3 regions of the Clostridium sp. JN-1 genome follow, and region 2 is predicted to be linked to each of the others. Evidence: a T-box and tRNA genes for the amino acid it is inferred to sense, from the RefSeq annotation. Region 2 holds a T-box; the other regions hold tRNA genes.
The links. A T-box is a leader RNA that pairs with one kind of tRNA and senses whether it is charged. The one in region 2 lies ahead of thrS (threonine--tRNA ligase), so its partner is inferred to be a tRNA-Thr.
Positions count from the first base shown of each region.

Region 1: it has a tRNA-Thr gene. The T-box ahead of thrS (threonine--tRNA ligase) is inferred to sense a tRNA for this amino acid. The anticodon was not compared.
Region 3: it has a tRNA-Thr gene. The T-box ahead of thrS (threonine--tRNA ligase) is inferred to sense a tRNA for this amino acid. The anticodon was not compared.

Region 1 covers NZ_CP033465.1:206,620-209,898, forward strand. The annotation lists gene EBB51_RS01015 (rod shape-determining protein) at 1-71, shown strand, start outside; gene yyaC (spore protease YyaC) at 107-646, opposite strand; gene EBB51_RS01025 (hypothetical protein) at 831-1,430, shown strand; tRNA gene EBB51_RS01030 (tRNA-Thr) at 1,592-1,667, shown strand; tRNA gene EBB51_RS01035 (tRNA-Tyr) at 1,673-1,758, shown strand; tRNA gene EBB51_RS01040 (tRNA-Val) at 1,767-1,842, shown strand; tRNA gene EBB51_RS01045 (tRNA-Tyr) at 1,928-2,013, shown strand; SAM riboswitch class I at 2,094-2,197, shown strand; gene metK (methionine adenosyltransferase) at 2,267-3,279, shown strand, end outside.
Region 2 covers NZ_CP033465.1:2,105,245-2,108,523, forward strand. The annotation lists gene thrS (threonine--tRNA ligase) at 1-1,538, opposite strand, end outside; T-box leader at 1,601-1,840, opposite strand; T-box leader at 1,867-2,093, opposite strand; gene ytxC (putative sporulation protein YtxC) at 2,154-3,074, opposite strand; gene EBB51_RS09985 (DUF6873 family GME fold protein) at 3,204-3,279, shown strand, end outside.
Region 3 covers NZ_CP033465.1:2,747,097-2,750,375, forward strand. The annotation lists gene EBB51_RS13225 (DnaD domain protein) at 1-121, shown strand, start outside; gene EBB51_RS13230 (ATP-binding protein) at 121-1,107, shown strand; tRNA gene EBB51_RS13235 (tRNA-Thr) at 1,241-1,316, opposite strand; tRNA gene EBB51_RS13240 (tRNA-Asp) at 1,324-1,400, opposite strand; tRNA gene EBB51_RS13245 (tRNA-Val) at 1,417-1,492, opposite strand; tRNA gene EBB51_RS13250 (tRNA-Glu) at 1,502-1,576, opposite strand; tRNA gene EBB51_RS13255 (tRNA-Thr) at 1,590-1,665, opposite strand; tRNA gene EBB51_RS13260 (tRNA-Asp) at 1,673-1,749, opposite strand; tRNA gene EBB51_RS13265 (tRNA-Val) at 1,764-1,839, opposite strand; tRNA gene EBB51_RS13270 (tRNA-Glu) at 1,849-1,923, opposite strand; gene EBB51_RS13275 (pyruvate, water dikinase regulatory protein) at 2,104-2,928, opposite strand; gene EBB51_RS13280 (NAD(P)/FAD-dependent oxidoreductase) at 3,116-3,279, shown strand, end outside.

The sequences.
Region 1 (3,279 bases), 900 kb from region 2:
GAAAGGTGCTGGAGTATTTAGATAAAATGGAAGTTACATTTATAGGTGATGATATAACTTTAATAGATTAAAAAAAAGTAAAATTCTGTGTAAGAATTTTACTTTTTTATATTGCGGATTTAGGATTGTCGTAAAGATAATATGAATGAACAATGGAGTGGCATATAGCTTTAGCAATATTAAATACTAAGTTTAATCGTATATTGTTATTGTTAAACATTTCTTCAGTATTATTAGATCCTACTATACCTATAATTGATGTTTCGCCAACTTCTGGTAAGGATTTGCCAACCCCTTTTCCAGGATGAATAGGATAATCACGTGCCTGAATTTCACCTATATTTGTTTCATCTCCAAGACAGGCATCAATTCCAATTATATTATTGTATGGATGAAGAGATTTAATCTCTTCTAATTTTTTATCAATATTTAAAGCATGTATTGGTTTTTCTATGGTACCATATACTGGCAAAGGGAAACCATTGAATTTTAATAATGTTCCAACTAATGGACCTAAACAATCTCCTATGCACTTATCAGTTCCAATACACATTATTATAGAATTCCTATTAATATAATCTTTTAAAAAATAAGCTATATTATAATAACATAGTGGATTTTTATAATTAGATTTTACCTTGTTCAAAAAAATCACCTCCTGATGGGACAAGTATGCACCTTATAAAGATAATCCCTAAATTATTTATATGACTTAAACTATTTAAATATTAAAGTTCAAGAATAAAAAATACATACTTGACAATAATGAGTAAATGATGAGTAATATAGTGCAGCATACGCTGCACGAGATATAATTGGGAGGAATAAGAATGAATAAGAAAATCTTATCATTTATCATAATTTTATGTACCATTATATCTGTCTTTATAATAAGATATGTTCATAAAGTAAACATTAATGATAATTTTATAAGTAATAAGATAAGTGTCTTTAATAATAAACAAAACAAGCATCAAAATAATAATAACGATAATAATATAAAAAAGTTTTCATATCTCTTTAGTGATATATGCTTTACGAATATAAATAGTGACTATAAAAAAGGTAAATTAGATGAAATAGGTGAAAAATTTAAAGATGATAAGAGAGCGTTCTTTAGTGACAGCAGCGAAGTTGTTAAAAATGATACTTCGAAAAGTATAAATAAATTGCCCAAAAGTGAAGAAGAAAATAAATCCATTTCTAAAATATCTAATTCTAATCCAGAAAAAAGTTTAACTGCTGCAGACATGGAAAAGTTAAATAGCATGGCTAATAAGTTACCTGCAGTCGATTGTGAAAAGGTCAAAAGTTGGCTTAAAAGTGGTAAAACCCAAGATATTGAAAAAGCTCTTAAATTATTGAAACAGAGGCTATCTAACGATGATTATCAAAAAATTAAAACTATATATGACAAGTTTATAAGTTAAAAGTAAACACATGCGTAAAGTAAAGAAATATATTGTAATGTGAAGAAAAATCCATGTAATATTATATAATCACTAAAGCATACAGTTGAATTTAGAATCACAACAATGTATACTATTTGATGTTGGCGTTAGTACAACTTAATAATTTAAATGGTTTTTATGCTGGCATAGCTCAGTTGGTAGAGCAACTGACTTGTAATCAGTAGGTCGAGGGTTCGAGGCCTTCTGCCAGCACCAAATACGGAGGAATTCCCGAGCGGCCAAAGGGGGCAGACTGTAAATCTGTTGTCATTCGACTTCGATGGTTCGAATCCATCTTCCTCCACCATAAATTATGGGCGCATAGCTCAGCTGGGAGAGCATCTGCCTTACAAGCAGAGGGTCACAGGTTCGAGCCCTGTTGTGCCCACCATTTAAATTAAATGTTAGTAGTATTTAAGTAATTAGTTTACTTAAAGTATGAATTTATGTAAAATGATTTTATTAATTAATAATATGGAGGAATTCCCGAGCGGCCAAAGGGGGCAGACTGTAAATCTGTTGTCATTCGACTTCGATGGTTCGAATCCATCTTCCTCCACCATAAAAACACTTTTACGTGTTTTATTTTTATATAACTATATGTTTAAATCTACTAAATTTGTAATTAATTTAATATTTAAACTCTTATCAAGAGAGGTGGAGGGAAAGGGCCCGATGAAACCCGGCAACCAGCTGTGAGCTAAGGTGCCAATTCCTGCAGTATAAATTAACCTGCAAGATAAGAGAGTTGTTAAGTAATTTAACCTCTTCTTATTGAAGAGGTTTTTATTTTATGAAATTGGAGGGGTAAATTTATGAGAAGATTGTTCACATCTGAATCAGTTACAGAAGGACATCCAGATAAAATGTGCGATCAAATTTCAGATGCTATTCTGGATGCTATATTGGAGAAAGATCCTAATGGTAGAGTAGCTTGTGAAACGGCTACAACTACAGGAATGATTCTAGTAATGGGAGAGATATCTACTAATTGTTACATAGATATTCCTAAGATAGTTAGAGAAACTGTAAAGGAAATAGGATATACTAGAGCAAAGTTTGGATTTGATTGTTCTACTTGTTCGGTTATAACATCAATCCATGAACAATCATCAGATATAGCACTTGGTGTAGATGAAGCACTAGAATCAAAAAAAGGTGAAATGGATAAAACTGAAGCTATAGGTGCTGGAGATCAAGGAATGATGTTTGGATTTGCTACGAATGAAACTCCAGAATATATGCCCATGCCTATTTCTTTAGCTCATAAACTTGCAAGAAGATTAGCTAAAGTTAGAAAGGATGGAACTTTAGATTATTTAAGACCTGATGGGAAAACGCAAGTTACTGTTGAATATGATGATAACAAACCGGTTAGAATAGATACTGTGGTTGTGTCAACTCAACATGATTCTGATACAACGCACGATCAAATAGAAAATGACATTATAGAACATGTAATAAAACCAGTTATTTCACCTGAACTTTTAGATGAAAATACTAAGTATTTTATAAATCCAACTGGAAGATTTGTAGTTGGAGGTCCTCAAGGAGATTCAGGACTTACAGGTAGAAAGATAATAGTTGATACCTATGGTGGATGTGGAAGACACGGCGGCGGTGCTTTTTCAGGAAAAGATCCAACGAAGGTTGATAGATCTGCTGCTTATGCTGCAAGATGGGTATCTAAAAATTTAGTTGCAGCTGGAGCTGCTGATAAATTAGAAATACAACTTGCATATGCTATAGGTGTTGCACAGCCAGTTTCTATAACAGTTGATACTTTTGGAACATCAAAGATATCAGAGGATAAGATTGTAGAAATAGT
Region 2 (3,279 bases):
AATACAACCCTGTGAACCATAACTGGTCTGTGCTTTTCTCCATCTGCACCTATATAAGTTAAATCAAATCTTTCTGGCATCTGGAAATCTAATTGAATTGTTCCGCACTGCCATGTTCTTCCTATACAATCTTTTAAGTGGAAGTCTATCTTAGGTCCGTAGAATGCTCCATCGCCTTCATTAATTTTGTATTCCATTCCAGCTGCATTTAACGCATCTCTTAAACCCTCAGTTGCTGCTTCCCAATCTTCATCGCTTCCCATTGAATTTTCTGGTCTTGTAGATAATTCAACAAAATACTCAAATCCAAATACCTTATAAAAACTATCTATAAGTTTTATAACATTTAATACTTCATCTCTTATATTGTCTTTAGCTAAGAACATATGAGCATCATCTTGAGTAAAGCATCTTACTCTCATAAGTCCATGAAGTGCGCCTGATTTTTCATGTCTGTGAACAATTCCCATTTCAGCATATCTTATTGGCAGTTCTCTATATGAGTGTATTTGGTTTTTATATACAATTATTGCACCTGGGCAGTTCATTGGCTTTATAGCATAATCTTCATCATCTATTTTTGTGAAATACATATTTTCTTTGTAATGATCCCAGTGGCCGGATTGTCTCCAAAGTTTTTCATTCAATATTACAGGAGTCATTATTTCATCATATCCAGCAGCTTCATGCATTTCTCTCCAAAAGCTTTGTAAAGTATTTCTTATTATCATTCCCTTTGGATGGAAAAATGGGAATCCTGGTCCTTCTTCATGAATACTAAATAAGTCAAGTTCTTTTCCTATTTTTCTATGATCTCTCTTTTTAGCTTCTTCCATCATCTTTAGATATGCTTCAAGATCTGATTTTTTCTCAAATGCAGTTCCATATATTCTCTGAAGCATCTTATTTTTTTCATCGCCTCTCCAATAAGCACCTGCTATTGAAAGAAGTTTTATAGATTTTACTTTGCCAGTTGATTTAACATGAGGTCCTGCACACAAATCTACAAAATCTCCTTGTTTATAAAAAGATATTACTGCATCTTTTGGTAAATCTTCTATTAATTCAACCTTGTATGGTTCCTGCTTTTCTTTCATAAGTTTTATAGCTTCTTCTCTTGGTAATTCAAATCTTTCAAGATTTAAATTTTCCTTAACTATCTTATTCATTTCAGCTTCAAGTTTTTCAAGTATTTCAGGTGTAAATGAAAATTCTGCATCAAAATCATAGTAAAATCCATTGTCTATTGCTGGTCCTATAGCTAACTTTACATCAGGATATAATCTTTTAACTGCCTGTGCAAGAATATGTGAAGCAGTATGCCTTAATATCCACTTTCCATCTTCATCTTCAAATGTCAATATTTCAAGCTTACAATCATTATTTAATTCACCCATAAGCTCTGCTCTTTTACCATCTATTTTTGCTCCAATAGCTTTCTTTGCAAGAGATGAACTCAACTTAGAAGCTACTTCTGATACCTTGGTTCCATTTTGAACCTCCATAACACTATTATCTTTTAAAGTAATCTTTATCATGACTATCTCCTCCTATTGTAATTTATAGTAAATAATTTATATACAAAAAACACCCGTCCCATATATGGGACGAGTGTAGATCGCGGTTCCACCCAACTTCAACAAATAAAACATTACAATAAATAATGCTTATATAATTGTCATCTCAAATCTTTAACGCAGATATGCGGAAATACCTACTAAAATTCAGTATTCAACTCAAAGGTGGTTTTCAACAATACTTACCTAAAAAATCTTGCAGTCAATGGATTTTTCTCTCTTAAAGCAGTTTATTATTTACTCTTCCTTTTCAAAGTCTTTATTCAAAAATAAAAAAACTCATCCCAAAACATGGGACGAGTATAGATCGCGGTTCCACCCAATTTGATAATAGCTAAATTAAAAAACCATTATCATCTCAAGATCATTAACGCAGATTCACGGAAATATCTACTAAAGTTCAATATTCAACTCAAAGGTGGTTTTCAATAATACTTACCTAAAAAATCTTGCAGTCAATGGATTTTTCTCTCTTAAAGCAGTCTATTATTTACTCTTCCTTTTCAAAGTTTTTAACATTTATTGAAACTATTATATTGCTTGAATTTACATTTGTCAATAGCTAAAATCAAAAAATTAACTTTTTATTTTGCTGTCAATCAAACGAGTAAATCTGTCTTCTGTACACTTACACATATCACATGAAGTACAAATACTTACCTTGTTTTCAAAAATATTTTTTATCGTATCTATAAATTCATCATTTTCCGAGTTTTCCACACAATGAATCACTATACTTTTAGGGCAATTTGTTATGAGTACACCTATCAAAATATCTTCCATATTAGAATTTTGTTTGTATTGAATCTCATCCAAACCATCTAGTAATTCTTGAGTTATATCTTTACCTTTATTATCTTTTAATAAATACTTACCGCTCTTTGTAATTATTATATTTATCTCATCTACTTTGCTGTCTTGAATTTCTACAAAATACTTTAACAGCTTTATAAAATCATCATATTCCCTTTCTGCCATATACTGTTCCACAACTTTATCAATAATACTCTCTAAATCATCTTCAAGTTCCTTCATTCTAAAAGTTATAAAACCATCTATGTTAATTTCTCTATTTTCATTTATACAATCAATAATTTTATCTACTATTATATTTTTTTTGTTCATACAATATATAAAATTTTGATCAAAATTATAGTCACATCCTTTTAATATGCTTTCACTCTTTTTCATAACCTCATCTATTTCATCATACTTTAAAAAAAAGTATGTATCTGATAAGAAGTTTAATAAATATTTATCATAAAATTCATCTATAAGCACATTATAAATGGCCCCTGCAATATTCATTTTAAATAGGTTATAAGCTTTTTCATTTAAATCTCCATCACAAAATATTTTTACGAAGTGAGTATTAGACTGTATACTTTCTGAAATTCCTATAGTATAGTTTTTTTCTTTAAAATATCGTACTACATTTTCTATATCATATATCAAATTTTCTCTTTTATCATCATATATAATAGTGATTAGTAACACATAACACACTCCCTTCTTGAAATTAGTATGTGTGTAAACAAAATGTATATACAAAAACTTATTTGCAAATATCGACAATAATAATATAATAAGTTATGTTTATTACTAATTTTAAATAGGAGTGATTTTATGTATGTAATTGTAGATTTTAGAACTGATGTAGAAGAGAGAAACAGCCTTAAAAACTTAGGATATGACTTACTAA
Region 3 (3,279 bases), 640 kb from region 2:
CATTAAAAATAATTCAAAATTTAAATCTACTAAGAATAATTCAGGTACTTTTAATAATTTTGAACAAAGGGACTATAATTTTAACGACTTAGAAAAAAAATTGCTAGGGTGGGATAAATAATGATTAAAAAATATCGCTCAGATGTTTCTAAAGTCTATGAAGATATACGCAAATCTGAAGAAAAGTTACTTCAGGCACGAAGAGAGGAAGTAATGGCGAAAGTTCCTGAAATATTTAACATTGAAAAACAGATAAGTAAACTGTGTTTAAAACTCTCAATGAATATTTTAAATAATATAGGAAACAAAGAAAAATACCTTAAAACATTAAAAGAAAAAATAACAAATTTAAGAGTAAAGAAATCCGAACTTCTAGTAAGCAATGGGTATAAAATAGACTTTTTAGATATTCACTATAAGTGTCCAAAATGTAAAGATACTGGGTTTATAGGTACAAAAAAATGCGATTGTTATAAGCAAAAGCTTGTAAATCTATACTATCAAAATTCAGATTTAAAAAACTTACTTGCAAAAAATAACTTTGATGAATTTAACTTTGAACTATTTTCCCCTCAAAGAAGTGATAATGAATACAAAAGCCCTAGGAAAAACATGCAAAAAATAGTATCAGACTGCTGGACATATATAGAGAACTTTTCAACTTCAAATGAAAATATTATGTTCTTTGGAAACTCAGGTACTGGTAAAACATTTTTGTCAAATTGTATAGCAAAAGAGCTGTTAGATAAAGGCTATTTAGTTGTTTATAGAACTGCTGAATTACTAATTCAAGATTTAAAATCCATACGATTTAATAATGACAGTGAATTAAAGGATTTAATGCTAAATTGTGACTTACTCATAATTGATGATTTAGGTTCGGAACAGATAACAGACTTTTCAAAAACGGAACTATTTAACTTTTTAAATGCAAAATTATTAAAACAAAAAAAAATGCTTATATCAACTAATTGTAGTTTAGAAACTTTATTAAAAAACTATTCAGAAAGAATATCATCACGACTTTTAGGAGAATTTACATTATATAAATTTTATGGAGAAGATATAAGAATAAAAAAGAATATACATAGTAAAAAGCACCAATAAAATGTATATTCTTCAAAAATATATTTTAAAACATTAAAAGCATAGAGCAGCTATTTTATACTCTGTGCTTTTATTTTTTAAACATTATATTAATCAAACTAAAAAAGACATTATAAATTTATAATGTCTTTTTTGGTGCTGGCAGAAGGCCTCGAACCCTCGACCTACTGATTACAAGTCAGTTGCTCTACCAACTGAGCTATGCCAGCAAACTTATGGCGACCTAGAAGGGTATCGAACCCTCGACCTCCGGCGTGACAGGCCGGCACTCTAACCAGCTGAGCCACTAGGCCACATTTTTTAAATGTATGGTGGGCACAACAGGGCTCGAACCTGTGACCCTCTGCTTGTAAGGCAGATGCTCTCCCAGCTGAGCTATGCGCCCACACATTAATGGTGACCCCTACGGGATTTGAACCCATGATACCACCGTGAAAGGGTGGTGTCTTAACCGCTTGACCAAGGGGCCTTATTTATAAAATTGGTGCTGGCAGAAGGCCTCGAACCCTCGACCTACTGATTACAAGTCAGTTGCTCTACCAACTGAGCTATGCCAGCGAACTTATGGCGACCTAGAAGGGTATCGAACCCTCGACCTCCGGCGTGACAGGCCGGCACTCTAACCAGCTGAGCCACTAGGCCACATTTTAAATGTATGGTGGGCACAACAGGGCTCGAACCTGTGACCCTCTGCTTGTAAGGCAGATGCTCTCCCAGCTGAGCTATGCGCCCACACATTAATGGTGACCCCTACGGGATTTGAACCCATGATACCACCGTGAAAGGGTGGTGTCTTAACCGCTTGACCAAGGGGCCTTATTAGCTTATCAGGTGTTTATCTTGGCGACCTGACATACACTATAATACAAAATTTTATCCAAAGTGTCAACACTTTTTTTAAAACTTTTTTTTTATTAATTTAATACTTTGGATATAAACGCTTGTAAATCAATACTTCAGGCAGTCTTTTTATATTAAAAGTATTTTTGTGTCAATTTATATCTCCTTATGACCTATATAGCCTATATGCTCCATTATAATTAAAGCTGTATCTTCTATTGCCCTTTTTGTTACATCAATTACTTTACAACTTAATCTTCTCATTATTCTATCTGCATAGTCTAATTCATTAAGCACTCTTTCTGCATTAGCATATTGAATTTCCCTTGAAAGCTGATAAGATGATGCAATCCTATCTAATCTATGTTTCCTTATTTCTATAAGCTGCATAGGATCTATAGTTAAACCTATTATTTTATTTCTGCTTATTTCAAATAATTCCTTTGGAACCTCAACTTCAGGCATTAAAGGAACATTTAGTGCCTTTATTCCCTTATTAGCAAGATATACACATAGTGGAGTCTTTGATGTCCTTGAAAGTCCTATTAATACCACATCTGCATTCTTTATACCAGAGTTGTCCTTGCTGTCATCATATTGTATTGCAAATTCCATGGCTTGTATTTTTTTGTAGTACTGAGAATCCATTTGCCATACTGCACCTGGTCTATAGTCTGGTATCTTATTTAGTATAATAGATGCCATACTTATACATGGTCCAAGTACATTGGTTATATGTATACCCTCTTCAATACATCTTTGCACTAGAAACTCCCTTACATCCACTAAAACTATAGTAGATATAATCATTGTATTTTTTTTATCTTCTATGTTGTTTATAAACTCATTTACAACTTCAAAACTTTTTATATATGGAATCCTCTCTACATTTACATTTTCACAAAACTGACTTGCAGTAGCTTTTGCTACTTGTTCAGCCGTTTCACCTATTGAATCTGATACTGCATAAATAGTAAGCAACCTAATTCCCCCTTTTATTTTTATAACTTTTTGATAAAATATACAGATTATATTAAATACAAATATAGTATTACACAAATATGATATAATATAAAATAACATTATTTAAATTTAGACTGAAATTTTAAATTTATATGTAAAAATTCCACGACTTTAGTGATAAATTATAGATTAGGGCGGTGTTAACTTGTTTCATGATGTATTAATAATAGGCGGCGGTGCTTCAGGCATCATAGCGGCAATCACTTCAAAAGATATGGGAAAGGATACAGCTATAATTGAAGGGTCTTCAAGAATAGGAAACAAGATATTAGTTACAGGTAATGGTAGATGTAATATAACGAATAGTAA